Regions from separate parts of the Pseudomonas sp. LS44 genome, predicted to be linked through region 1. Evidence: predicted binding sites of a transcription regulator. Region 1 holds the regulator's gene; each other region holds the start of a gene.
What was found. The regulator sigma-54, encoded in region 1, starts transcription at its own class of promoters, with help from an activator protein. The targets are predictions, from matches to a motif close to ANTGGCATNNANNTTGCTNT.
Positions count from the first base shown of each region.

Region 1 (7,127 bases):
CCGCCCTGGGTTACTGGAATATCGCCCCCGAGAATGAAAAGACGGCCAGCACCGATACCGATACCGCCATCGATTTCTATGCGCTGAACGCTCGCACCGTACAGTTTCAGGCAGACGGCAAGCTGCATTACCAACTGCTTGGCGAAAAAATCGAGCACATCCGGGCTACCGACGTCACCATGGTCAGCCGCCCAGACCTCGAGCTCTATCGGGGCACGCCCCTGCCGTGGCATGTACGCAGCGAGCGCGCCGAGGTGTCGCCGAATGGCGAAGAAGTTGAATTGATCGATAGCGTGCGCATTGAACGCACCGATGCAAAAGGTCGACCGACCGTCATTACCAGCAGCCGCATGACCGTGTTCCCCGACAAGGAATATGCGCAAACCCAGCAAGCCGTTAGAATCGAGGCCGCCAATGGGGTGACCACGGCTAATGGAATGAAAGCGTACTTGAAAGACAGCCGGGTGCACCTGCTGTCCAACGTAAGAGGCCAGCATGAGGTTCGTTAACCCTTTTTCCCTTCGCACACTGCCCCTGCTGCTTAGTCTGGGCGTCGCCATTGCCAGCCCCAGTGCATGGGCACTGCCGAACGACCGCGAACAACCGATCCGCGTGCAGGCCGACAGCGCCGAGCTGGACGACAAGCAGGGCGTGGCCGTATACCGCGGGACCGTGATCATTACCCAAGGCAGCATGAAGATTACTGGCGACACAGTAACCATCACGCAGACCGCCCAGGGCGACATCGACGTGTTCACCTCGGTCGGTCGACCGGCCTATTACGAGCAGAAGCCGGCAGTCGATAAGGAGATCGTCAAAGCCTACGGCCTGACCATCCAGTATTTCGCCAGCAAAGATCGCATCGTCCTGATCGACCAAGCCAAGGTCATTCAGGAAGGCAACACCTTCGAAGGCGAAAAAATCGTCTATGACACCCAGCGTCAGATCGTCAACGCAGGCCGCGCCACAGGCACCAACGTGACCACGCCGCGCCCACGCATCGACATGGTCATCCAGCCGAAGACCAAACCCGCCGCAGAGCAGGCACCTCAGTAATGGCCACCCTGAAAGCCCAACACCTGGCGAAAAGCTACAAAGGCCGCCAGGTCGTTCGCGATGTCAGCCTGTCCATCGAAAGTGGGCAGATCGTTGGCTTGCTCGGCCCCAACGGCGCTGGCAAAACCACCTGTTTCTACATGATTGTCGGCCTGGTGGGCGCTGATCAGGGCCGCGTGCGCATCGACCAACAAGACGTCACGCACCTGCCGATGCACGGTCGCGCTCGCGCCGGTATTGGCTATCTGCCGCAGGAAGCATCAATTTTTCGCAAGCTGTCGGTTGCCGACAACATCATGGCGATCCTCGAAACTCGCCAGGAACTCGACCGCGCCGGACGCCGCAAAGAGCTGGAAAGCCTGCTGCAGGAATTCCATATCAGCCATATCCGCGACAACCTCGGCATGAGCCTGTCTGGTGGCGAGCGCCGCCGGGTGGAAATCGCCCGAGCGCTGGCCACCGCACCGAAATTCATCCTGCTCGATGAACCGTTCGCCGGGGTCGACCCCATTTCGGTAGGCGACATCAAGCAAATCATTCATCACCTTAAAGCCAAAGGCATTGGCGTTTTGATCACCGATCACAACGTGCGCGAGACTTTGGACATCTGCGAAACCGCCTACATTGTCAATGACGGCCAATTGATCGCCGAGGGCGATGCCGAGACGATCCTGGCCAACCAGTTGGTCAAGGAAGTCTACCTGGGGCATGAATTCCGCCTGTAACGCGGCAAATTACCGGGAAGCAAACAACGGACTAGAAAAACACCCAAAGCTTGGGCATATAATTTGCTTCCTAACGGCGCCTCGCGCCCTGTAGTGGATGGCGCCCTGCGCCGGCGAACAAGGTACTAAGCCCCTGCCATGAAACCATCGCTAGTCCTTAAGATGGGCCAGCAGCTGACGATGACACCGCAGCTGCAACAGGCCATCCGCCTCCTCCAGCTATCCACCCTGGATCTCCAGCAAGAGATTCAGGAAGCTCTGGAATCCAACCCGATGCTGGAGCGCCAGGAAGAAGGCGAGGATTTCGACAACACCGATCCGCTGGCCAATGGCGCTGACACTCAGAATTCCACGCCGGAACAGGCCGAATCGTTTAGCGAAACCAGCTATCAGGAAACCAACTCGTCGCCCGAGAATCTCGAAGAAGGCGAGTGGAACGAACGCATACCCAGCGAGTTGCCCGTCGATACCGCCTGGGAAGATGTCTACCAGACGAGCGCCAGCAGCCTGCCCAGCAACGATGATGACGAGTGGGATTTCACCACCCGCACCTCATCCGGCGAGAGCCTGCAGACCCACCTGCTCTGGCAGCTCAACCTGGCGCCGATGTCCGATAAAGATCGCCTGATCGCCGTTACCCTGATCGATTGCATCAACAATCAGGGTTATCTGGACGAAACCCTGCAGGAAGTGCTGGAAGCCTTCGATCCGGAACTGGATATCGAACTCGATGAAATCGAAGCGGTGCTGCACCGCATCCAGCAGTTCGAACCCGCCGGCATCGGTGCACGCGACCTCAGCGAATGCCTGCTGCTGCAATTGCGCCAGCTGCCAGCAAAGACCCCCTGGCTGAGCGAGGCTCAACGCCTGGCGAGCGACTATCTCGATCTGCTCGGGGGGCGCGATTACAGCCAACTGATGCGTCGCATGCGCTTGAAAGAAGACGAGCTGCGCCAAATCATCGAACTGATTCAAAGCCTTAATCCGCGCCCGGGCTCGCAGATCGAATCGAGTGAGCCGGAATATGTGGTGCCGGATGTCATCGTGCGCAAACACAACGATCGCTGGCTGGTGGAGCTCAACCAGGAAGCCATGCCGCGCTTGCGGGTCAACCCGCAATACGCCGGCTTCGTGAAACGCGCCGACGCTAGTGCCGACAACACCTTCATGCGCAATCAGTTGCAGGAAGCGCGCTGGTTTATCAAGAGCCTGCAAAGCCGCAACGAAACGCTGATGAAGGTCGCCACGCAGATCGTCGAACATCAACGCGGCTTCCTCGACTATGGCGACGAAGCGATGAAACCGCTGGTTCTGCACGACATCGCCGAAGCCGTTGGCATGCATGAATCGACCATTTCACGGGTCACCACACAGAAATTCATGCATACCCCACGCGGTATTTACGAGCTGAAATATTTCTTCTCCAGCCACGTCAGTACCTCCGAAGGCGGCGAATGCTCGTCTACCGCGATCCGCGCAATCATCAAAAAACTGGTCGCCGCGGAAAATGCGAAAAAGCCGTTGAGCGACAGCAAGATCGCTGGTTTACTGGAAGCACAGGGCATTCAAGTGGCCCGTCGCACCGTCGCCAAATACCGTGAATCCCTCGGAATAGCCCCCTCCAGCGAACGCAAGCGACTGATGTGACGGAACATTGATCCAAGCCAAAGTGTTCCGGTTACAGGCCCGTTAGCCTGTTCTTACACACGGCAATAAGGAGAACGCGGTATGCAAGTCAACATCAGTGGACATCAACTGGATGTGACCGACGCCATGCGCGACTATGTCGCCGAGAAACTCGGACGATTGGAGCGCCACTTCGACAAGATCACCAATGTGCAGGTCATCATGGAGGTCGAGAAGCTCAAACAGAAAATCGAAGCGACTCTGCACATCGCCGGCGGCGAAATCGTCGCCAACGCCGAACACGAAGACATGTACGCCGCGATCGATCTGCTTACCGATAAGCTCGATCGCCAACTCATCAAATATAAGGAGAAGCAGCTAGGTCGCCTGCAAGGCGCTACGGCTCGCTAATAACCTTCCTTCCCATGATTCGACTTGAAAACATCCTGACCCCCGGCCGTTCCCTGGTGAACGTGCCGGGTGGCAGTAAAAAACGCGTACTGGAACAAATCGCCAACCTGGTCGCTCGCGAACTGCCCGACCTCGATGGCCAGGACATCTTTGAAAGTCTGGTGGCCCGTGAAAAACTCGGCTCCACCGGCTTCGGTAACGGCATCGCCATTCCCCATTGCCGGTTGCCAGGCTGTACTGCTCCGATCAGCGCGGTATTGCGCCTGGAAGCATCAGTCGATTTCGACGCCATCGATGGCGCCCCAGTCGACTTGCTATTTGTACTGCTGGTACCGGAAGCGGCTACCGACGAACACCTCGAATTGCTGCGGCAGATCGCCAGCATGCTCGATCGCAACGAAGTACGTGAGCGTCTGCGTCATGCGCAAAGTAGCGACAACCTATACCAAGTGGTTGTAGACGTTCAGAACGGTTCCTAAGGAAGCCCTCCTCATGCGCTTGATCATCGTCAGCGGCCGCTCCGGCTCAGGCAAGAGCACCGCCCTCGATGTCCTTGAGGACAACGGTTTCTATTGCATCGACAATCTTCCCGCCGGGTTGCTTCCCGAGCTTGCCGAGCGCTCGTTGTTGCATACCGAATTGATCGAGCCGCTGGTCGCGGTATCCATAGATGCGCGCAACTTGCCCAGCCAACTCGAGCGCTTCCCGGAGCTGCTGAACGAAGTCCGCGCCCGGTTTATCAATTGCGACGTGCTGTATTTGGATGCCGACGAGGAGGTACTGCTCAAGCGCTTCTCGGAAACCCGTCGCCGTCACCCGCTAACCAACGAGCGCCGCCCACTCGCAGAGGCGATCGCCGATGAGTCCACATTGCTCGGGCCGATTGCCGACCTCGCCGATCTGCGCATCGATACCAGCCACCTCAACCTTTATCAGTTGCGCGACAGCCTAAAGCTGCGCCTGCTGAACAAACCTGAGCCCGGCACCGCCTTTCTGGTCGAGTCTTTCGGCTTCAAGCGCGGCATGCCGGTCGATGCCGATCTGGTGTTCGATGTGCGCTGCCTGCCCAATCCCTATTGGAAGCCAGAGCTGCGTGAGCACTCCGGACTTGAGCAGGAAGTCATCGACTACCTCAGCGCGCAGCCCGATGTGGAAGAGATGTATCAGGATATCTACGCCTACCTGACCAAATGGCTGCCGCGTTTTGCCGCCAGCAACCGTGCCTATGTGACAATCGCCATCGGCTGCACCGGTGGTCACCACCGCTCGGTCTATCTGGCCGAACGCCTCGGTCAGTCACTCCAACATCTGAAGAACGTTCAGGTTCGCCACCGCGACCTTAGCTAAGGATTTTTGCCGCGATGCCCGTCTGTGAGATCACCATCATCAACAAGCTCGGCCTGCATGCCCGCGCTGCCGCCAAGTTTGTCGGCGTGGCAGGACGTTTTCCTTGCACGGTGCGCATCGGCCGCAACGCCGAAAGCTGCATCGATGGAAAAAGCATTATGGCGGTGATGATGTTGGCAGCCGGCAAAGGCACTGACGTGCACCTGCACACCGAAGGTGATCAGGAACATGAGGCGCTAGAGGCGCTGATTGAACTGATCAACAATCGCTTCGACGAAGGCGAATAACTCACGACAAGCTGTGCCTCACACACTACCCGTCAGACTCCCGTTTGCTGCCTTGTCGCTTCCTCCGTAGATCCGCGCAAGCGAAGCGAGCTGCCGGACCCTGAGCCCGGCAAGCCAACTCTCCTGTAAACAATCAGGTCAGCTGCCCGCCACGGTCATTTTTTCGATCAATACCGAGCCGCTGCGGGTGTTGCCGCGATACTCCAGGTCGTTACCGACTGCGACGATTTGCCGATACATGTCGCGCAAATTGCCGGCGATGGTGACTTCCTGCACCGGGAACTGAATCTCACCGTTCTCTACCCAGTAACCGCCAGCGCCGCGTGAATAATCGCCGGTGACTAGGTTAAGCCCCTGCCCCATCAGCTCCGTCACCAGCAGGCCGCGGCCCATGCGCTTGAGCAGCGCGGCCTGGTTTTCGTCGCCGTGACTGATGAACAGGTTGTGCACCCCACCCGCGTTGGCGGTACTGGGCAGGCCGAGCTTGCGCCCGGAATAGGTGCCGAGAATGTAGGAGCGCAGCACCCCCTGCTCGACGAAGGATTTGGCACAAGTGGCTAGGCCATCGCCGTCGAAACTGGCGCTGCCCAGCGCACGCGGAATGTGCGGACGCTCATCGATGCTCAGCCATTCCGGGAAGAGCTGCTGATCCAGGCAACCTTCGAGAAAGGAGGAATGCCGATACAGATTGCCACCGGAGATCGCCGCGAGAAAATGCCCGAATAAGCCGCCAGCCAGCTCGGCACTGAACAATACCGGCACCTCGCAGGTCGGCACTGGACGAGCGCCGAGGCGCTGCACCGTGCGTTCGGCAGCGTGGCGGCCGATGGTCCGCGCGTCGGCGAGCTGTTCACCAATCCGATTGACGTCATACCAATAGTCGCGCTGCATCGCCGCATCGGTACCGGCAATCATCACGCAGCTCAAGCTGTGCCGGGAGCTCGCATAACCCCCAATAAAGCCATGGCTATTGCCATACACCCGGCAGCCCTGATGCGTGCTGACGGATGTGCCATCGGCTTTACTGATCCGTTTGTCGGCGGCAAACGCCTCGGCCTCACAATTGAGAGCCAGCTCGATGGCTTGCTCGGGCGTGATCTGCCACGGGTGAAACAGATCCAGCTCGGGCAAGTCCTTGGCCATCAGCTCGGCGGCAGCCAGACCGGAACAGTCGTCCTCCGAGGTGTGCTTGGCGATTGCCAGGGCGGCGGCGACGGTTTCCCGAATCGCCTCGGCGCCCATCGCCGAAGTGCTCGCCGAGCCTTTGCGCTGGCCTAGATAGAGCGTGATGCCAAAGCCTTGGTCGCGGTTGAATTCAACCGTTTCCACCTCACGCTCGCGCACCGATGCGGACAGCCCCTGCTCCATCGAAACGGCCACTTCACAGGCACTGGCGCCCTGGCGTTTGGCTTCGGCGATGATTTGCTCGACCTGCTCCTGCAGCTGTGGCAGCGCCTGCGGGCCGACACCTTCAATTGCACTCATACTGCACTCCACTCGATTCGGTACATTCATTCATCCAAGACCGCTGGCCCTGGACTGGTTATCATGGCGGCGTTTTCCACTGGATCAGCCCCATGTCCAACAATTCCGATGACGATTTTCTCGGCGAGAAAAGCAAATCCCAGATCAAGCGCGAGCTTCATGCCTTGCAAGAACTCGGCGAGCGTTTAAT
Region 1 is NZ_CP102830.1:891,627-898,753, reverse strand. It holds gene lptC (LPS export ABC transporter periplasmic protein LptC) at 1-509, shown strand, start outside; gene lptA (lipopolysaccharide transport periplasmic protein LptA) at 496-1,056, shown strand; gene lptB (LPS export ABC transporter ATP-binding protein) at 1,056-1,781, shown strand; gene NVV93_RS03960 (RNA polymerase factor sigma-54) at 1,920-3,428, shown strand; gene hpf (ribosome hibernation-promoting factor, HPF/YfiA family) at 3,510-3,818, shown strand; gene ptsN (PTS IIA-like nitrogen regulatory protein PtsN) at 3,833-4,297, shown strand; gene rapZ (RNase adapter RapZ) at 4,311-5,165, shown strand; gene NVV93_RS03940 (HPr family phosphocarrier protein) at 5,180-5,452, shown strand; gene pmbA (metalloprotease PmbA) at 5,591-6,937, opposite strand; gene yjgA (ribosome biogenesis factor YjgA) at 7,030-7,127, shown strand, end outside.

Region 2 (7,127 bases), 1.8 Mb from region 1:
TGCCGCGCCTCATGGTGATTCTCATCACCCTGATCGTCCTGGGTCCCTGGATGATTCGTCAGTTGATGGAGTACACCCAGGGCCTGATCCAGAACATTCCGCAGTTGATCGGCTAGCCGTGTTCGAGCTCACCGATGCGCAGATTGGCGGCTGGGTTAGCAGCTTCGTCCTGCCCCTGTTCCGCATCGCCGCGCTGCTCATGACCATGCCGATCATCGGTACCCAGTTGGTGCCGATGCGCGTGCGCTTGTACCTGGCGCTGGCCATTTGCGTGGTGATCATGCCGACCTTGCCGCCGATGCCGAGCGTCGATTCGATCAGTCTGCAGGTGTTCGTGTTGATCGCCCAGGAAGTGCTGATCGGCGCTATGCTCGGCTTCACCCTGCAGCTGTTTTTCCATGCGTTCGTGATTGCCGGGCAGATTCTCGCCACGCAGATGGGGTTGGGTTTCGCCTCGATGGTCGACCCCACCAATGGCGTATCGGTAGCGGTGATCGGGCAGTTTTTCACCATGCTGGTGACCCTGCTGTTTCTGGCCATGAACGGCCATTTGGTGGTGCTCGAGATCATGGCCGAGAGCTTCACCACCCTGCCGGTCGGCGGCGGTTTTCTGACTGCGCAGTATTGGGAGATCGCCAACAAACTCGGCTGGGTACTCGGCGCCGGGCTGTTGCTGGTATTGCCGGCGATCACTGCGCTATTGATCGTCAACCTGGCCTTCGGCGTGATGACCCGAGCCGCGCCGCAGCTGAACATCTTCTCCATCGGCTTTCCACTGACTCTGGTGGTCGGCCTGGTGATCGTCTGGATCGGCTTGGCCGACATCCTTGCCCAATACCAATCGCTGGCCAGCGAAGCGCTGCAATTGCTGCGCGACATGGCCCAGGCGCGCTGATGAGGAGTCCGCGCTGATGGCCGAGAGCGAAAGCGGCGCCGACAAGAGCGAGGAACCCACAGAGAAGCGGCGACGCGAGTCACGTGAAAAGGGTCAGATCGCGCGGTCCCGCGAGCTCAACACGCTGGCCATTCTGTTGGCGGGCACTGGTGGCTTGCTGGCCACTGGCGGCAGCTTGGCCGACATGATGATGCAGGTCATGCGTGCCAATTTCAGCCTGTCGCGTGAGGTGTTGCTCAACGAGCAGTCCATGGGCCTGTGGCTGATGGCGTCGGGAAAAATGGCGATCGAAGCGCTGGTGCCATTGTTCGTTACTTTGCTGATTGCCTCTATCCTCGGTCCGATTGCTCTGGGTGGCTGGCTGTTCTCCATGGAGGCGTTGCAGCCCAAGTTCAGTCGCATGGATCCGCTGGCCGGGCTCAAGCGGATGTTCTCGGCCAAGGCGTTGATCGAGTTGGTCAAGGCCTTGGCGAAGTTCCTGGTGGTGCTGCTGGTGGCGTTGGCGGTGCTGTCCAGCGATCGCGATGCGTTGCTGGCGATTGCCCAGGAGCCGCTGGATATGGCGATTTTGCACAGCGTGCAGGTGGTCGGTTGGAGCGCCCTGTGGATGTCCTGCGGGATCATCCTGATTGCCGCGGTGGATGTGCCGTTTCAGCTCTGGGACAACAAGCAGAAGCTGATGATGACCAAGCAGGAAGTGCGCGACGAGTACAAGGACAGCGAAGGCAAGCCCGAGGTCAAACAGCGGATCCGGCAGATGCAGCGCGAGATGTCCGAGCGGCGGATGATGGCTGCGGTCCCGCAGGCCGACGTGGTGATCACCAACCCGACGCACTTCGCCGTGGCGCTCAAATACGACCCGAGCAAAGGCGCGGCGCCGGTGTTGCTGGCCAAGGGTGGCGATTTCATGGCGTTGAAAATCCGCGAGATCGCCCAAGAGCACAAGGTCATGATCCTCGAATCGCCGGCCCTGGCGCGGGCGGTGTATCACTCCACTGAGCTGGACCGGGAGATCCCCGCAGGCCTCTATCTGGCCGTCGCCCAAGTCCTGGCCTATGTCTACCAGCTGCGCCAGTTCCAGACCGGCAAAGGCAAACGCCCGACGCCGCTGAACGACCTGCCAATACCGCCGGATCTGCGCCGCGACGAGTGATCGCCTCGTCGCGGGAGGACCCGCGATTGTAGGTTGGGCTGAGGAGCCCGCGACGATGCCCAACAGGCGGTGCCGAGCCGCAACACCGTGACCACGCCGGACTCCGACGTTGGGCATCGCGGAGCTCAGCCCAACCTACGACCACCCGCACGACGCAACTCCGCGCTACGCCCAACCCTATTTCACCCGCCCCCTGACGAGTTGGAATGCTTCTTGCCATACCTTCTGAAAAGCGCCTGTCGGCGTCAAAAGAATGGTTAGTCGGGGTTAGGACGTGGCAGTAGATCGTTCACAGTTGATCGGCAACATGCGCACCAATCTGGCGGGCTTGCGCCAGGGCAGTCTTGGCGTGCCGCTGCTGCTGCTGGCGATGCTCGGCATGATGATGCTGCCGGTGCCGCCGTTCCTCCTCGACGTACTGTTCACCTTCAACATCGCCCTGTCGATTGTCGTCCTGCTGGTCAGCGTCTACGCGCTGCGGCCGCTGGATTTCGCGGTGTTCCCGACCATCCTGCTGGTCGCTACCTTGCTGCGCCTGGCGCTTAACGTCGCCTCCACCCGCGTAGTGCTGCTGCATGGGCAGAACGGCCACGACGCCGCCGGTAAAGTGATCCAGGCGTTCGGCGATGTGGTGATCGGCGGCAACTACGTGGTCGGTATCGTGGTGTTCGCGATCTTGATGATCATCAACTTCGTGGTGGTCACCAAGGGTGCCGGGCGGATTTCCGAGGTCAGCGCGCGTTTCACCCTGGACGCCATGCCCGGTAAACAAATGGCCATCGACGCCGACCTTAACGCCGGTTTGATCGATCAGCCAGAAGCCAAGAAGCGTCGTACCGAAGTGGCTCAGGAAGCCGACTTCTACGGTTCGATGGACGGTGCCAGTAAATTCGTGCGCGGTGACGCGGTGGCCGGTCTGCTGATTCTGTTCATCAACCTAATCGGCGGAATGGCTATCGGCATCTTCCAGCACCAGATGAGCTTTGGCGATGCGGGCAAGGTTTACGCCTTGTTGACCATCGGTGACGGTCTGGTGGCGCAGATCCCCTCGCTGCTGCTGTCCACCGCGGCGGCGATCATGGTCACCCGGGTGTCCAGCTCCGAAGACATGGGCCAGCAGGTCAACCGGCAAATGTTCGCCTCGCCCAAGGCGCTGGCGGTGTCGGCGGCGATCCTCATCGCCATGGGCCTGGTGCCGGGCATGCCGCACCTGTCGTTTATCAGCCTCGGCGCCATTGCCGGCGGCGCGGCTTACTGGATCGCCAATCGGCAGAATCAGGCCAAACACGTGGCCGAACAGGAAGTGCAGCGCCAGCAAGAATTACTGCCGGCGCACAAGGCCCAGGAAATCAAGGAGCTGGGTTGGGACGACGTCACTCCAGTGGATATGGTCGGCCTCGAAGTGGGTTACCGGCTGATTCCGCTGGTCGACCGCAACCAGGGCGGCCAGCTGCTGGCGCGGATCAAAGGGGTCCGCAAGAAGCTCTCGCAAGAGATGGGGTTCCTGATGCCCTCGGTGCATATCCGCGACAACCTCGACCTGCAGCCGAACGCCTACCGTTTGACGCTGATGGGCGTCAGCGTGGCCGAAGCCGAGGTCTATCCCGATCGCGAGTTGGCGATCAATCCCGGTCAGGTGTTTGGCACGCTCAACGGCGTGGCCGCCAAAGATCCGGCGTTCGGCCTCGAAGCGGTGTGGATCGACGTCGCCCAGCGCGACCAGGCGCAATCGCTCGGTTACACGGTGGTGGACGCCAGCACGGTGGTCGCCACTCATCTCAACCAGGTTCTGCATAAGCACGCCCATGAGCTGCTCGGCCACGAGGAAGTCCAGCAACTGTTGCAGGTGCTGGCGAAAAACTCGCCGAAGCTGGCTGAAGAGCTGGTGCCGGGAATGATTTCGCTGTCGACGCTGCTGAAAGTCCTGCAGGCGCTGCTGCAAGAACAAGTGCCGGTGCGCGACATCCGTTCGATCGCCGAGGCCATCTCCAACGTCGCCGGCAAGAGTCAAGATCCCGCCGCGATGATCGCTGCAGTGCGTGTCGCGCTGGCCCGCGCAATCGTGCAAAGCCTTGTGGGACTAGAGCCGGAGCTGCCTGTGATCACCCTGGAACCAAGGTTGGAACAGATATTGCTCAATAGCTTGCAGAAGGCCGGTCAAGGTGCCGAGGATGGAATCCTCCTCGAACCTGGCATGGCTGAGAAGTTGCAGCGTTCCTTGGTGGACGCCGCCCAGCGTCAGGAAATGCTCGGCAAGCCGGCGATATTGCTGGTAGCCGGTCCGGTCCGGGCGATGCTGTCGCGGTTTGCCCGGATGGCCGTGCCGAACATGCACGTGCTGGCCTACCAGGAAATCCCTGACAACAAGCAGGTAACTATTGTCGCCACCGTCGGACAGAACTGAGGTCCAGGCCATGCAAGTCAAACGCTTTTTCGCTGCCGATATGCGCCAAGCCATGAAACTGGTTCGCGATGAGCTGGGCGCCGATGCGTCGATCATCGGCACCCGTCGGGTTGCTGGCGGTGTCGAATTGACTGCCGCCCTGGATTATCAAATGCCGGCGGCGCCGGTGCAGCCCAACCCGGCGCTGGAAGCCGAGCTGCGCAAGACTCAGGCGAAGATCGCCTCGGCGCAGGCAGAGCTGGTGTTGCGCGAGAAGGGTGAAGCGCTGAAGAAAGACGGTCAGCTGTTTGCCAACGAATCCTTGGTCGCTCCCGAGCTCTCGGCCACGCCGGTGCATCTGGAGCGCCCGCTGCCGGTAGCGCCTGTCGCTGCGCCGGTCGCCACCGATCAACGTGCCCTGGACGCCATGCGCTCCGAGATGAGCAGTCTGCGGGAATTGATCGAGGTGCAACTGGGTTCCATGGCCTGGGGGCAGATGCAGAACCGTCGTCCGCAGCAGGCCAGCCTCTGGCGGCGTCTGCAACGTATGGGCCTGCCCGCCGAGCTGTCGCGCAACCTGCTGGAGCGCGTCGCCAATATCAACGAGCCGCGCCAGGCTTGGCGCATGTTGCTCGCCCATCTGGCCCAGGCGATTCGCACGCCGAAGCTGGAGCCGCTGGAAGAGAGTGGGGTGATTGCCCTGGTCGGTCCGGCCGGCATGGGCAAAACCACCACCCTGGCCAAGCTCGCGGCACGCTACGTGCTCAAGTACGGCGCGCAAAATGTCGCCTTGGTCAGCATGGATAGCTTCCGGATTGGCGCGCAGGAACAGCTGAAGACCCTCGGGCGCATCCTCAACGTCTCGGTAACCCAGGTCGACCCGGATCACTCGCTGACTCAGGCCCTGACGCCGCTGGCGCGCAAGCGCATGGTGTTGATCGATACCGCCGGCCTGCCGGCCAACGATCCGGCCCTGCGTCTGCAGCTGGAAAGCCTGGCGGCGCGTGGCATCAAATCGCGGAATTATCTGGTGATGGCGGCGACCAGCCAGAGTCAGGTGCTCAAGGCGGCGTACCATAGCTACAAACGCTGCGGGCTGGTGGGCTGCATCATCACCAAGGTGGATGAAGCGGCGAATCTGGGTGAGGTTCTAGGGCTGGCTATCGGTCAGCAGTTACCGGTAGCTTATCTGGCCGATGGCCCGCGCATTCCCGATGACTTACAGGTACCGCGCAGCCATCAACTGGTGAGTCGTGCGGTCAGCCTGCAAACGCCGGATGAGCCGAGCGAAGACGTCATGGCCGAGATGTTTGCCGGCCTCTATCAAGGCGCTGAACGGCGCGTTGGCTAGATATTTCGATGGCCGCAAGGGAAGCAGTCAAATGAAGCATTACAAGGTGTGGAAATAACATGGCAATGCACCCCGTACAGGTGATCGCAGTGACCGGTGGCAAGGGCGGCGTTGGCAAGACCAACGTCTCGGTGAACCTGTCCCTGGCCCTGGCCGACCTCGGTCGCCGGGTAATGCTGATGGACGCCGACCTTGGCTTGGCCAACGTTGATGTGCTGCTGGGCCTGACCGCCAAGCGCACCCTGGCCGATGTGATCGATGGCACGTGCGATCTGCGCGACGTGATCATTCAGGGGCCCGGCGGCATCCGCGTGGTACCCGCGGCTTCCGGCACGCAGAGCATGGTGCAGTTGACGCCCATGCAGCACGCCGGGCTGATCCAGGCATTCAGTGAGATCAGCGACAACCTCGACGTCCTGATCGTCGATACCGCTGCCGGCATCAGCGATGCGGTAGTCAGCTTCGTGCGCGCCGCCCAGGAGGTGCTGGTGGTGGTTTGCGACGAGCCGACCTCAATCACCGATGCCTATGCGCTGATCAAACTGCTCAACCGCGACCACGGCATGAGCCGCTTCCGGGTGCTGGCCAACATGGCCCACAGCCCGCAGGAAGGTCGCAATCTGTTCGCCAAACTGACCAAGGTCACCGATCGCTTCCTCGACGTCGCGTTGCAGTATGTCGGCGCCGTGCCCTATGACGAATCGGTGCGCAAAGCCGTACAGAAACAACGCGCGGTTTATGAAGCCTTCCCGCGCTCGAAGTGCTCCCTGGCGTTCAAGTCGATCGCCCAGAAAGTCGATAGCTGGCCGCTTCCGGCCAATCCGCGCGGCCATCTGGAATTCTTCGTCGAACGTCTGGTCAAGCATCCGTCCACCGAATCGGCCATATGACCGCAACCACTGGACTGCGTATGTACTACAAGGCACAGGCTCGTGATGCCCAGCACCAGCTGATCGAACAATATGCGCCGTTGGTCAAGCGCATCGCCTACCACTTGCTGGCCCGTTTGCCAGCCAATGTGCAGGTCGAGGATTTGATCCAGGCAGGGATGATCGGCCTGCTCGAGGCCTCGAAGAAATACGATGCCAGCAAAGGCGCGAGCTTCGAGACATTCGTCGGCATCCGCATCCGCGGCTCGATGCTCGACGAGGTGCGCAAAGGCGACTGGGCACCGCGCTCAGTGCACCGCAACAGCCGCATGGTCAGCGACGCAATCCGGAAAATTGAAGCGCGAACCGGACGCGACGCTAAAGATCAGGAGGTTGCGGCCGAACTCCAATTGAGTCTCGAAGATTACTACGGCATTCTTGGCGACACTTTGGGCAGCCGCCTATTCAGTTTCGAC
Region 2 is NZ_CP102830.1:2,730,521-2,737,647, reverse strand. It holds gene fliQ (flagellar biosynthesis protein FliQ) at 1-116, shown strand, start outside; gene fliR (flagellar biosynthetic protein FliR) at 119-895, shown strand; gene flhB (flagellar biosynthesis protein FlhB) at 912-2,048, shown strand; gene flhA (flagellar biosynthesis protein FlhA) at 2,356-4,452, shown strand; gene flhF (flagellar biosynthesis protein FlhF) at 4,463-5,782, shown strand; gene fleN (flagellar synthesis regulator FleN) at 5,842-6,672, shown strand; gene fliA (RNA polymerase sigma factor FliA) at 6,669-7,127, shown strand, end outside.
Region 2: the regulator sigma-54 is predicted to act here: its motif matches at 2,249-2,268, upstream of flhA (flagellar biosynthesis protein FlhA).

Region 3 (7,127 bases), 1.1 Mb from region 1:
CGGCCCAGCCCACCGCCTTGGCGACGTTGACTGTGGGCAGCAGGGTCTTGTTCGGCTCCGGCAGCTTCGGATTCGGACCGGTACCGTCCATCACCGACAGGGTGGCGCTTTCGCCATGGGCGGCGAGGCTGGCGGCGAGGAGGGTGAGCGGGAGCAGGCGGCTGATCATCACGAAGTTCCTTTTGTGGCTGGGACTGCTAGGAGGACGGCGGTTCAGTACGGATGACGAGTGTGCCATTCGTCGGCGCAAAGCACAGTCCACAAATCCGAAAATGCGCATGCAAGAAAACGGAAAAGCCCGCACAAGGCGGGCTTTTCTGACCGAGTCTGAGGCTCAGCTGGCAGGTGCTTTGCCTTTCCCCGGGGGCGCCGGGGGTAGCAGGCCGTCGGCGCGGAACATGCCCTTGATACCGCGGATCGCCTGTCGGATGCGGTCCTGGTTCTCGATCAGGGCGAAGCGCACATGGTCATCGCCGTAGTCGCCGAAACCGATCCCCGGCGAAACGCAGACCTTGGCCTCGGCCAGCAGCTTCTTGGCGAACTCCAGCGACCCCAGATGGGCATAGGACTCGGGAATCTTCGCCCAGACGTACATCGACGCCTTGGGGTTCTCGACCATCCAGCCAATCTCGTGCAGGCCCTTGACCATCACGTTACGGCGCTGGCGGTACTGCTCGGCGATGTCGCGCACGCACTGCTGGTCGCCTTCCAGCGCGGCGATGGCGGCGACTTGCAGCGGGGTGAAGGTGCCGTAGTCGTGGTAGCTCTTGATCCGCGCCAGGGCGCTGACCAGTTCCTTGTTGCCGACCATGAAGCCGACCCGCCAGCCGGCCATGTTGTAGCTCTTCGACAGGGTGAAGAACTCCACGGCGATGTCCTTGGCGCCCGGCACCTGCATGATCGACGGCGCTTTCCAGCCGTCGTAGACGATGTCGGCGTAGGCCAGGTCGTGGATCACCAGCACGTCGTACTGTTTGGCCAGGGCCACCACGCGTTCGAAGAAGTCCAGCTCGACGCACTGCGCGGTCGGGTTGGAGGGGAAGCCGAGGATCATCATCTTCGGCTTGGGAATACTTTCGCGAATCGCCCGCTCCAGCTCGGCGAAGAAATCCACGCCGGGCACCAACGGCACCGAGCGCACCTGGGCGCCGGCGATCACCGCGCCATAGATGTGGATCGGATAGCTGGGGTTGGGCACCAGCACGGTGTCGCCATGGTCGAGGGTGGCCAGCATCAGGTGCGCCAGGCCTTCCTTGGAGCCGATGGTGACGATGGCTTCGCTTTCCGGGTCGATCTCCACCTCGTAGCGCTCGGCGTACCAGCGCGAGATGGCGCGACGCAGGCGCGGGATGCCGCGCGAGGTGGAGTAACCGTGGGTGTCTTCGCGCTGGGCGACGGTGCAGAGCTTCTCGACGATGTGCGGTGGGGTGGCACCGTCAGGGTTGCCCATGCTGAGGTCGATGATGTCCTCGCCACGGCGGCGGGCGGCCATCTTCAGCTCGGCGGTGATGTTGAAAACGTAGGGGGGGAGACGATCGATGCGCGCAAAGCGGCGCGAAGGCTGGTCAGCCATGCTTTCCTCGGATACGTAAGCGCCCGGAACCGTCCGAGCGACGTTGGCCACTGCGATGGCCAGTGGCGAAGATAAGCGGGCGCGGGGGCTTCTGTCGAGAGGGCGCTGGCAGCTTATCGCCGCGCCCGGCCCGAGCTACGCGCCGCCGCCGAGCAATTCGTGCATGGAGATGATCTGGTCGGCGACCTGCAGCAGCTTCTGCTGTTTGCTCATGGCCTGACGGCGCATCAGCGTGTAGGCCTCTTCCTCGCTGCACTGGCGCATCTTCATCAGCAGCCCCTTGGCGTGTTCCACACGCTTGCGCTCGGCCAGTTGTGCATCGCGGGCCTGCAGCTCCGCGCGTAAGGCCTGGTCGCTCTCGAAGCGGGCCATGGCGACGTCGAGAATCGGCTTCAGGCGCTGTGCCTGGATGCCTTCGACGATGTAGGCGCTTACCCCGGCGCGGATCGCCTGGCGCATCACGCCGGGGTCCTGTTCGTCGGTGAACATGACGATCGGCCGCGGCTGGTCGCGACTGACCAGCACCACCTGCTCCATGACGTCGCGCCCTGGCGAATCGCTGTCGATCAGCACCACGTCGGGGCGCACGGCGTCGACGCGCGCCGGCAGATCGATGGTCAGGCCGGATTCGTCGATGACTTCGAAGCCGGCCTCGACCAGTGCCGCCTTGAGTCGGCCGACCTTGTTCACGGTGTCGTTGATCAGGAGGATTTTCAGCATGGTGCGTTGACCCGAGAGCGCGGTTGATCGTGCAGGGCGTGCAGGGTGAAGCTGCGGGCGTAGCCGCTAGGGTCGCTGCCGTCCCAGGTTTTTCCGTCGATCAGGGTGGCGCTGCGCATTGGCTCATCCGGCACCTGGATACCCAGTGCGCAGGCGGCGTCGCGGTACAGCGCAATCTGCTGCACGTCCTGGGCCACGCCAAGGTAATCGGGATCGCTGCGCAGCAGGCCCCAGCGGCGGAACTGGGTCATGAACCACATGCCGTCGGACAGATAGGGCATGTTCACCACGCCGTCGCCATGGAAACGCAGTGGGTGGCGATCGTCCCAGCTGTTGCCCAGGCCGTCCGCGTAGTGGCCGAGGAAGCGCGGCTCGATGCTGCTCAACGGCGCGCCGACGTAGTCGCTGCCGCTGAGCAGTTGGGCGGTGCTGCGCTTGTTGGCTTCGCTGGCGTCGATGAACCGGCTGGCCTCAAGGACCGCCATGGTCAACGCGCGGGCGGTGTTGGGGAATTGCTCGACGAACTCGCGGGTGACACCGAGGACCTTCTCTGGGTGGTCGGCCCAGATCATCTGGCTGGTCGCCAGGGTAAAGCCCTGGCCTTCTTCGATGGCCAGCGCGCCCCACGGGCCGCCGGCACAGAAGCCGTCAATCCGGCCGGCCTGTAGATGGGCGACCATCTGCGGTGGCGGCACCACCACGGTGGCGACGTCGTCGAGCGGGTGGATGCCCTGGCTGGCCAGCCAGTAATACAGCCACATGGCGTGGGTGCCGGTGGGGAAGGTCTGGGCGAATGTGAGTTTTGCGCCGTTCTGGTGCACGTGTTTGGCGAGCGCTTTACGGTTGGTCACGCCGGCAGCCTTCAACGCTTGCGACAGATTGATGGCCTGACCGTTCTGGCTCAGTCCCATGAGAATGGCCATCGGCGTGGCGCTGCCGCCAATCCCCAGGTGTGCACCGTAGACCTGGCCATAGAGCATCTGCGCGGCGTCCAAGGCGCCGCTCAGCAGGCGATCGCGCAAGGTGGCCCAGGAGGCCTGACGATGCAGGTTGAGGTTCAGGCCATAGGGTTGGGCGAAGCCTTGCGTGGCCGCGACGATTAGGGAGGCGCAGTCGGTGAGCGGCATGAAGCCCAGGTCCAGAGTGCTCTTTTCCGGTGCGTCAGTGCCGGCGACCCAGGCCAGGGTGTCGTCGCGAGTAGTGCGGTGGTCGCTCATGTGCCCAGTTCCATCCTGTAACGAAAAAGCGTCATTCCTGCCAAGAAGCCAGCGGCCGGAGCGACGCCTTAGTTTGGTGCTGTTCCGCCATTGGAGACAGCTGCAGTAATGGGTTAGCAAGGCATGTGCCATGCGTGCGGGCAGAAAAAAGCCCCGCCGAAGCGGGGCTCTGGAATCGCGAGATTGCTCAGCGTTCGATCATCTGTTTCACGTTGCTTTGCGGGATCTGCTGCTTGCGGCCTTCACCGTCCTCGAACTCCAGCATGCCGGTGTCTTTATCCAGCTCCGGCTTGTCGTCGCTGGTGAGCATCTGCCCATCGGTGGTGGTGATGATGTATTCGCTGGAGCAGCCAGCAAGTGCGGCTGCGCAGAAAATGGCGAAAATCCAATGTTTCATGAACCTACTCCTAGATCGTCCAAGGGGCAGCAAATTGGCGGCCCGCGTGTGCAAGGTAAGTGCTCGCCACAGGGCTAGCAAGCCCGGAAAAAGAAAGAGCCCCGCACTAGGCGGGGCTCTTTTGATGCCAGGTAACGCTTAGGCTTGAACGACCGGGATATTGGCGTTCGCAGCGGCCTCACGGAACTCGGCGATCTGGTCGAAGCTCAGGTAGCGGTAAACGTCGGCAGCCATGCTGTCGATGTCTTTCGCGTAGACCATGTATTCCTCGACGGTCGGCAGCTTACCGGTGATGGCAGCAACAGCCGCCAGCTCCGCCGAGGCGAGGAATACGTCGGCACCATCGCCCAGACGGTTCGGGAAGTTACGGGTCGAAGTCGACACCACGGTGGAGTTGGCAGCTACGCGCGCCTGGTTACCCATGCACAGCGAGCAGCCCGGCATTTCCATGCGCGCGCCGGCTTTACCGTAGATGCCGTAGTAGCCTTCTTCGGTCAGCTGGTGAGCGTCCATCTTGGTCGGCGGCGACAGCCACAGACGAGTCGGGATGCCACCTTTGACTTTCTCGAGCAACTTACCGGCAGCGCGGAAGTGGCCGATGTTGGTCATGCAGGAACCGATGAACACTTCGTCGATCTTCTGACCTTGGACGCTGGACAGCAGACGGGCATCGTCCGGATCGTTCGGCGCGCAGAGCACGGGCTCTTTCACTTCGCTCAGATCGATCTCGATGATCTCGGCGTACTCGGCGTCCTTGTCGGCTTCCATCAGCTGCGGGTTGGCCAGCCAGGCTTCCATCGCTTGGGCGCGACGCTCCATGGTGCGCGCATCGCCGTATCCTTCGCTGATCATCCAGCGCAGCAGGGTGATGTTGGACTGCAGGTACTCGGCAACCGCTTTTTCCGGCAGCTTGATGGTGCAACCTGCAGCAGAGCGCTCGGCCGAGGCGTCAGACAGTTCGAAAGCTTGTTCGACGGTCAGCTCGTCCAGACCTTCGATCTCGAGGATGCGGCCGGAGAAGGCGTTCTTCTTGCCTTTCTTCTCGACGGTCAGCAGGCCCTTCTGGATGGCGTAGTAAGGGATGGCATGGACCAGGTCACGCAGGGTGATGCCTGGTTGCAGTTTGCCCTTGAAGCGCACCAGAACCGATTCCGGCATGTCCAGCGGCATCACGCCAGTCGCGGCAGCGAAGGCGACCAGGCCGGAACCGGCCGGGAAGGAGATACCGATCGGGAAGCGGGTGTGCGAGTCACCACCGGTACCAACGGTATCCGGCAGCAGCATACGGTTCAGCCAGCTGTGGATGATGCCGTCACCCGGACGCAAGGACACGCCACCACGGTTGCGCATGAAATCTGGCAGGGTGTGGTGGGTGGTGACGTCGATCGGCTTCGGATAGGCCGCGGTGTGGCAGAAGGACTGCATCACCAGGTCGGCAGAGAAGCCCAGGCAAGCCAGGTCTTTCAGCTCGTCGCGGGTCATCGGGCCCGTGGTGTCCTGGGAGCCGACGGTGGTCATCTTCGGCTCGCAGTATGTGCCCGGACGCACGCCGGCTACGCCGCACGCCTTGCCGACCATCTTCTGCGCCAGGGTGAAGCCCTTGCTGCTTTCTGCTGGTTGCTCTGGCTTGGCGAACAGATCAGAGGAGGGCAGGCCCAGTTCGGCGCGCGCCTTCTCGGTCAGGCCACGGCCGACGATCAGCGGAATACGGCCGCCAGCACGTACTTCGTCGAGCAGTACTGGGGTCTTCAGTTCGAAGGTGGCCAGAACTTCTTCGGTGTTGTACTTGGTGACTTTACCGGCGTACGGGTAGACGTCGATCACGTCGCCCATGTTCAGGTTGGCAACGTCGAACTCGATCGGCAGGGCGCCGGCATCTTCCATGGTGTTGTAGAAGATGGGAGCGATTTTGTTACCGAAGCAGAAACCGCCAGCGCGCTTGTTCGGCACGTTGGGGATGTCGTCGCCGAAGAACCACAGCACCGAGTTGGTAGCGGATTTACGGGAAGAACCGGTACCGACCACGTCGCCAACGTAGGCAACCGGGAAGCCTTTGGCCTTAACAGCTTCGATCTGCTTCAGCGGACCGGTAACGCCGTGTTCTTGCGGCTCGATGCCGTCGCGGGTCATTTTCAGCATGGCCAGGGCGTGCAGCGGAATGTCCGGGCGCGACCAGGCATCCGGCGCCGGCGACAGGTCGTCGGTGTTGGTTTCGCCAGGAACCTTGAATACGGTCAGGGTAATTTTGTCGGCCAGTGCCGGCTTGTTCTTGAACCACTCGCCCTCGGCCCAGGATTTCAGTACGGCTTGGGCGTTGGCGTTGCCGTTCTTGGCGCGCTCGGCGACATCGTGGAAAGCGTCGAACATCAGCAGGGTGTGCTTCAGCTGTTCGGCAGCGGCGGTCGACAGCTCGGCGCTGTCCAGCAGCTCAATCAGAGTGGCGATGTTGTAACCGCCCTGCATGGTGCCCAGCAGCTCAACGGCATGTTGCTTGTTGATTAGCGGGGAGCTGACTTCGCCTTTGGCAATGGCGGAAAGGAAGCCGGCTTTGACATAAGCGGCTTCGTCCACGCCCGGCGGGATACGGTTGGTGATCAGGTCCAGAAGGACAGACTCTTCACCAGTCGGAGGATTCTTCAGCAGCTCGACCAGGCCTGCAGTTTGTTCGGCGTTCAGCGGCTGAGGGACGATACCCTGAGCGGCACGCTCTTCAATATGTTTGCGATAGGCTTCAAGCACAGTAATTACCCTCATCAGTGGTCCCAAAGGGTGTCCGGGACGCATTCAGGAAACCGCTAAACACATCCGCGCAACAGCTTTATGAGCTGCGAACGATGGTTTCAGTGGCTCCATCCAGAAGCTGTTTTCAAAGTTTTACGCTGCAGGATGAGGGATGGCGCAGGTTCGGAGCTCGAAACCAGCGCCAGTATCTTCCTGGCGGAAACAACTGTGCTCGTGACGCTTTGAAAACAGCTTCCAACGGACATCTACGCCTAAAAGGCGGAGGGATTCTACTGGAAAGGACCGGCAAAGTTAAGCGTAAACCCGCATGGAAACTGAGGTGACCCTGCCTGGGCAACGGGCTAAAATGCCGGCCTGTTCCGCTGCCCATTGCCTATCGATCATGTCCAACCAGCGCATCAAGACTCCCTGTGTAGGCCTTTGCTCTACGGTGTATGGCGATCTGGTCTGCCGTGGCTGCAAGCGCTTTCACCACGAA
Region 3 is NZ_CP102830.1:1,974,803-1,981,929, forward strand. It holds gene NVV93_RS08830 (sorbosone dehydrogenase family protein) at 1-169, opposite strand, end outside; gene alaC (alanine transaminase) at 335-1,573, opposite strand; gene NVV93_RS08840 (ANTAR domain-containing response regulator) at 1,709-2,293, opposite strand; gene NVV93_RS08845 (CmpA/NrtA family ABC transporter substrate-binding protein) at 2,287-3,510, opposite strand; gene NVV93_RS08850 (YgdI/YgdR family lipoprotein) at 3,698-3,907, opposite strand; gene acnB (bifunctional aconitate hydratase 2/2-methylisocitrate dehydratase) at 4,046-6,646, opposite strand; gene NVV93_RS08860 (DUF1289 domain-containing protein) at 7,032-7,127, shown strand, end outside.
Region 3: the regulator sigma-54 is predicted to act here: its motif matches at 3,624-3,643, upstream of NVV93_RS08845 (CmpA/NrtA family ABC transporter substrate-binding protein).

Region 4 (7,127 bases), 1.3 Mb from region 1:
ACTTTCACAGGATGCTTGGTTCGCTCGGGAAGATGTCACTCACAACAAAGCCGCAACCGGTTAGGGCTGCGGCTTCCGGCCGGTACGGCTCAGCTGAACGAACGTTTCGGCGCGGTGCGAATGTGCGTGCTGTAGAGGGTCAGACCGGTGAAGGCGAGGCCGCCGACCAGGTTGCCCAGCGCGGTCGGAATCTCGTTCCAGAGCATGTAATCCATCACTGAGAAGTTGCCGCCCAAAATCATCGCCGAGGGGAACAGGAACATGTTCACCACCGAGTGCTCGAAGCCCATGTAGAAGAACAGCATGATCGGCATCCACATGGCGATGGTCTTGCCGCTGACAGTGGTAGAGATCATCGCGCCGACCACACCCAGGGACACCATCCAGTTGCACAGCATGCCGCGCAGGAAGATGGTCAGCCAGCCGGCCAGGCCGTATTCGGCGTAGCCCAGGGTACGGGCTTCACCGATGTGGGAGATCTTCTCGCCGATCACGCCGGGACCAGTGGAAAACCCGTAGGTGAAGACGAACGCCATCATCACCGCCACGGTCAGCGCACCGGCGAAGTTGCCGGTGAACACCAGGCCCCAGTTGCGCAGCACGCCGCCGACGGTGACGCCCGGGCGCTTGTCGAGCAGGGCCAGCGGGGTGAGGACGAACACCCCGGTGAGCAGGTCGAAGCCCATCAGGTAAAGCATCACGAAGCCGACCGGGAAGAGGATGGCGCCCACCAGCGGCGAGCCCGTCTGCACGGAAATGGTGATGGCGAACACGGCGGCCAGGGCCAGGATCGCACCGGCCATGAAGGCACGGATCAGGGTGTCGCGGGTCGACATGAAGATCTTCGACTCGCCGGAGTCGACCATCTTGGTCACGAATTCTGCAGGAACCAGGTAGGACATCGGGGTGCTCTCTGTGTGAGGCTCGGTAGCCAGTGAGCCGGCGCTTGGGCGCGCCGGTCGTCGTTGTGGATCAGTCTTGTGCGGCGACGCCGATTTCCACGGCATCGCCGTTCAGGCGCACCGGCCAGACGCGCAGGCGTTGCTCGGGGTATTCCAGGCAGCTGCCGTCCGCCAGGCGGAAGTGCTGCTTGTAGAGTGGCGAGGCGATCACCAGATCGCCCTTGAGCTGGCCGACGATGCCGCGGCCAATCACGTTGGCGCCGGATTTCGGGTCGCGGTTCTCAATGGCGAACAGCTTCTCGCCGTCGACCGTGTGCGGCAGGTGGAAGAGGGCGATCTGCGCCCCGTCCAGCCAGGCGACCACGCCGGAGTTGGCCACCAGATCCTGGCTGCGGCACAGCGCCTGCCAGGAAAGTGCGGAGGGGGAAGCGGCAAGCACGACGTTGGACTGGCTCATCAGAGCACCTCCTCGGTGACAGGGATCAGGTGGAGTTCGGAGGAGTGCACCGGCCGGCGCTGGCCGCGTTCCTTGACGAAATGGATGTCCGGGTCGCCGCGCTGGTCGTTGACGAAGGTGCGGAAGCGTTTGAGCTTCTCCGGGTCCTGGATGGCGTTGGCCCATTCGCATTCGTAGCGGTCGACCACCAGCTGCATCTGCGCTTCCAGCTCGCCCGCCAGGCCCAGGCTGTCGTCGATGATCACTTCCTTGAGGTAGTCCAGGCCGCCTTCCAGCGACTCGCGCCAGACCGAGGTGCGTTGCAGGCGGTCGGCGGTGCGCACGTAGAACATCAGGAACCGGTCGATGTAGCGGATCAGGGTGGCGTCATCCAGATCGGTGGCGAACAGCTCGGCGTGCCGTGGACGCATGCCGCCGTTGCCGCTGACATAGAGGTTCCAGCCCTTCTCGGTGGCGATCACACCGACGTCCTTGCTCTGCGCCTCGGCGCATTCGCGGGTGCAGCCGGAGACGGCGAACTTGATCTTGTGCGGCGAGCGCAGGCCCTTGTAGCGGTCCTCGAGGATCAGCGCCATGCCCACGCTGTCCTGCACGCCGTAGCGGCACCAGGTGCTGCCCACGCAGGACTTCACGGTACGCAGCGACTTGCCGTAGGCGTGGCCGGTCTCGAAGCCGGCGGCGATTAGCTCGCCCCAGATATCCGGCAACTCATGCAGTTGCGCGCCGAACAGGTCGATGCGCTGGCCGCCGGTGATCTTGGTGTAGAGGTCGTACTTCTTCGCCACCGCGCCGATGGCGATCAGCCCGTCCGGGGTGATTTCGCCACCGGGAATACGCGGCACGACGGAGTAGGTGCCGTTCTTCTGCATGTTGGCCATGAAGGTGTCGTTGGTATCTTGCAGCGGCACCAGCGCGGGGTCGGTGATCGACTGGTTCCAGCACGACGCGAGGATCGAGCCCACCGCCGGCTTGCAGATGTCGCAACCGGTGTGGCCGCGGCCGTGCTTGGCCAGCAGTTCCTCGAAGCTGATCACCCCTTCTACCCGCACGATGGCGTACAGCTCCTGGCGGGTGTGGGCGAAGTGTTCGCACAGGCTCTTGTCGACGGCCACGCCACGGGCGCTCAGCTCATGTTCGAAGACCTGTTTGAGCAGCGCGCTGCAACCGCCGCAGCCGGTACCGGCCTTGGTCACCGCCTTCAGTTCGCCGAGGTCGGTGATGCCAGCGTCGACCTGGCAGCACACCGCGCCCTTGCTGACGTTGTGGCAGGAGCAGATGGTCGCGGTGTCCGGCAGTGCGTCGGCACCGAGGGTCGGCGCGCCGTCGGAGAGCGGCAGGATCAGGCTGGACGGTTCCTGCGGCAGTTTGATGCCGTTCTGTGCGTACTGCAGCAGGGTGTCGTAGTAGCTGTTGTCGCCGACTAGCACCGCGCCGATCACGTGCTGGCCATCGGCGGACACCACCAGGCGCCGATAGCTGGCGTTGGCTTCGTCGATGAACCGGTAGCTCTTGGCGCCCGGCGTGGCCGCATGGGCGTCGCCGATCGAGCCGACGTCGACGCCGAGCAGCTTGAGCTTGGTTGACATGTCCGCGCCGGTGAACGGCTCGTGCGCCTGGCCAACCAGCTGCGCGGCGAGGTTGCGCGCCATGGTGTAACCGGGGGCGACCAGGCCGAAGATGCTGCCGTTCCAGGAGGCGCACTCGCCGATGGCGAAGATCGCCGGGTCGCTGGTGCGGCAGTCGTTGTCGATCACCACGCCGCCGCGCGGAGCGATTTCCAGGCCCGAGCTACGGCCGAGGGCATCTTGCGGGCGAATCCCGGCGGAGAACACGATCAGGTCGGTTTCCAGGAATTCGCCGTCGTTGAAGTTCATCCGGTAGGCGTATTCCTCGCCGATGACGATGTCCTGGGTGGCGCGCGACAGGTGTACGCCGACGCCAAGGGCTTCGATGCGCGCACGCAGGGCGGCGCCGCCGTCAGGGTCCAACTGGACCGGCATCAGCCGCGGGGCGAACTCCACCACGTGGGCTTCCAGGCCGAGCGATTTCAGCGCGTTGGCGGCTTCCAGGCCGAGCAGGCCGCCGCCGACCACGACGCCGCGACGGGCATTGGCCGCAGCGGCGCGAATGGCGTCGAGATCGTCGAGGGTGCGGTAGACCAGGCGCGAATTGCCTTCGGCGCCGGGAATCGGCGGTACGAAGGGGTAAGAGCCGGTGGCCAGCACCAGACGGTCGTAAGCGCGGCGGCCGTGGTTGGTGACCACTTCCTGGCGCTCGCGGTCGATCTCCAGGACTTGCTCGCCGAGGTGCAGATGCACGCCGTTGCGGGCATACAGGTCGGCGTCGCCAAGGGCCAGGTCTTCGGCATCCTTACCGCCGAAGTACTCGGAGAGGTGCACACGGTCATAGGCGCGTTGGCGTTCTTCGCCGTATACGTGCACCTGATAGTGGGCCAGCGCACCGCGTTCGATCAGTTGCTCGACACAGTGGTGGCCGACCATACCGTTGCCGATGACGATCAGGGTTTCGCTCTTGATCGGAGTGACGAAGGAGTTCATAGCCGTTCCTCAGTACAAGCCGCTGCCGGGGCAACGCGGTTAAAAAAGATGCAAAAAAAGGCGCCTGGAGCTGTCGATTAGCTCCAGGCGCCTTTGCCTGGTATTCATAGTTATTGTGGAGTGCTGACCTGAGCGCCGTTGCTCGGGGTCACTCATCCCCGCGCCTGAACGGCAAGTGGTCGACAGTGACCACGGGGAGTGCGCTGCCGGGTGTCCGGCAGGTTGTGCTGGGGTATAAGCAGGTTGCGTGCCAGTCTCCCGGACAACCGGCGAATCGCGCTGAATAGTGGGATGTGTGGGGTTATTTGCGGAGAATTAAGCGTTTGTTGCGGCAGGCGCTGAGCCACAAATGTGCGCAGCGTTTGGCTCAGTCCCTTTTTTGGGGCGATTGCCGCGCACATCCCCGACCTACGTCGCCTCTGTAGGACGAATTGAAGGGGGGAGAGATCCGGAATACCCAAAAGGACTTGGTGTAGCGGGGTAGTCCTAATTAGAATCACTCGCATTTGAGCCGTCTTCGCGCAAGGCCCCATGAGATGATTGAAGTAGCGGCGCCACCGGAGCACAGCCTACACGCCCTGTACCGCGACCATCGAAGCTGGCTGGAGAACTGGCTGCGCCGACGCATGGGCAATGCCTGGGATGCGGCGGACCTGAGTCAGGACACCTTCCTGCGGGTGCTTTCCAGCTCCCAGCAGGTCGCCGAGATGCGCGAGCCACGGGCCTATCTGCTGACGGTGGGTAAACGCCTGCTGAGCAACTTCTACACCCGGCGCAATCTGGAGCAGGCCTACCTGGACGCCTTGGCGCAGCTACCCGAAGAGAGCGTGCCATCGCCGGAGCAACGTTGGGTGCTGCTGGAAACCCTGCAGGCCCTGGATGAGTTGCTTGACGGTCTACCGGCTCTGGTGCGCCGGGCGTTTCTCTGGAGCCAACTGGAAGGGCTGGGTTACCGCGAGATCGCCGAACGCCTTGAAGTGTCCGAACGCACCGTCAAACGTTACATGGCCCAGGCCTACGAGCATTGCCTACTGGTGGAGCTGTGATGCACTCAGTGCCTTCCAACGAGGCCCGTGAGGTGGCACGCGCGGCGGCCCAGTGGTTGGCGCTGCTGGAATCTGGCGCGGCCAATGAAGACGATCACGCTCGCCTGCAGAACTGGCGCAACAGCAGTAGCAGCCATGAGAGTGCCTGGCAGAAGGCGCAGCTGCTGCGCCAGCGGTTTTCCGGCCTGCCGACGGCTCTGGCGATGGCTACTCTGGATCGCCCGGATCCGGCACGCCGAGCGGTGCTCAAACGCGCCCTCGGGGTCGCGGCACTGGTACCGGCAATCTGGCTGCTGGGCCGGCAGTTGCCGCTGGATGTATGGCGCGCCGACCTGCATACCGGTATCGGCGAGCACACACAAATCCCCTTGGCCGACGGCAGTTCGTTGCAGCTGAACACCTCCAGTGCGGTCAACATCGATCTGGGCGTCCGCCAACTGACCCTGGTCCGCGGAGAAATGGCGCTCAAGGTCCCTGGCAGCGCGCCGCTGACCATCCAGGCGCCTTATGGCCGCATCATCGTCAGTCGCAGCGAAGTTTGTGTGCGCCTCAACGAGCGGGATTGCCAGGTGTCGGTGGTCAGCGGTTCGGTGCAATTGCAGCCCTTGCACGGCCCGATTCTGGTCTTGCGTGAAGGGCAGCAGATCAGCCTGCAAGCTAGCGGCGCCGGATCTGCCGACACCTTCGACACCTTGCTGCCTGGCTGGCGCGATGGGGTGCTGATGGCACAGAACCAACCGCTGGGGGATTTCCTGCGCGAGCTGAGCCGTTATCGCCCCGGGCTGTTGCGCTGGGAACCGGAGCTGGAAAGCTTGCGGGTCACCGGCAGTTTCCGCCTCGACAACACCGATCGTGTGCTCTCACTGCTGGCCGCTAGCCTGCCGCTGGAGGTGCATTCGCGTACCCGTTACTGGGTCACCCTGATCCCGCAAAGAAATGCCCCTCGAAAAAACATTACCTGAAGCCTGTCCCTTTTTTTCAGGTCGCTGGTCATTCCGGGTAAGTGAATAAAATCGAGAATTCCTTCCCATGCCCGCAGTGCCGCCTTGCCGTTTTCGCCCGTTATTCCGCTTGGGTCTCGTGATGAGTCTGAGCGCCAGTCCATTGTTTATCTCGACCAGTTGGGCGGAAGACGCCGCCCGGCGCAGTTATCAGGTGCCGGCTGGCAGTCTGAGCGCGGCGCTGACCCGTTTCGCCGGCCTGGCTGGGGTCAACCTGTCAGTAGACCCTGCGCTGGTCAGCGGGCGCGCCAGTAATGGCCTGTCCGGCGAATACGGCGTGGAGGAGGGCTTTGCCCGGCTGCTGCAGGGCACCGGCCTGCAACTGCAGCCGGTGGGCGAACAGGCTTACACCCTGACCCCGGCCCTGGACGAAGGCAGCCTGCAACTGCCCAGCACCTCGATTCGCGGTGCACGCGGCGTGGTGGGCGACCAACCTTACGCCGGTGGCCAGGTGGCGCGAGCCGGTTACCAGGGCATGCTCGGGGACCAGGATTTCATGGACAGCCCGTTCAGCGTCACGTCCTACACCAAGGAAGCGCTGAAGAACCAGCAAGCCCGCACCCTCGGCGATGCTGTGGCTGCCTACCCATCGGTGCGCACCTCCAACCCGGCCAGCGGGCGTTTCGAGCAGTTCACCGTGCGCGGCTTCAGCCTGTTCAACAGTGACGTCTCCTATGGCGGCCTGTACGGCATCCTGCCGACCTATGCCATCGACATGGAGATCGCCGAACGCGTCGATATCCTCAAGGGGCCGAGCGCGGTACTGTCCGGTATCGCCCCGCGCGGCAGCATCGGCAGCGGCATCAACATCGTGCCCAAGCGCGCCACAGATGCGCCGGTCACTGAGTTCACCGGCAGTTACGTTTCGGAGGGGCAGTTCGGCGGCGCGGTGGACATCGGCCGACGCTTGGGTGAGAACCAGCGTTTCGGCGTGCGCTTCAACGGCGTGCGTCAGTCCGGTGATACCGAGTGGGACCATCAGGCGCTCAAGCGCGAAACCGGTGTGCTCGGCCTGGACCTGCGGGAAGAGCGGGTGCGTCTGTCGCTAGACATCGGCCATCAAAATCGCCGTGCCGACGCGCCGCAGGAGCGTGTCGAACTGGCTCCCGGGGCCAAGGTGCCCAAAGCCGAAGACATCGACCGCAACTTCGCTCAGCCTTGGA
Region 4 is NZ_CP102830.1:2,225,636-2,232,762, forward strand. It holds gene NVV93_RS09845 (bifunctional protein-serine/threonine kinase/phosphatase) at 1-8, opposite strand, end outside; gene NVV93_RS09850 (formate/nitrite transporter family protein) at 90-902, opposite strand; gene nirD (nitrite reductase small subunit NirD) at 973-1,359, opposite strand; gene nirB (nitrite reductase large subunit NirB) at 1,359-3,917, opposite strand; gene NVV93_RS09865 (sigma-70 family RNA polymerase sigma factor) at 4,454-4,963, shown strand; gene NVV93_RS09870 (FecR domain-containing protein) at 4,963-5,925, shown strand; gene NVV93_RS09875 (TonB-dependent receptor) at 5,993-7,127, shown strand, end outside.
Region 4: the regulator sigma-54 is predicted to act here: its motif matches at 4,153-4,172, upstream of nirB (nitrite reductase large subunit NirB).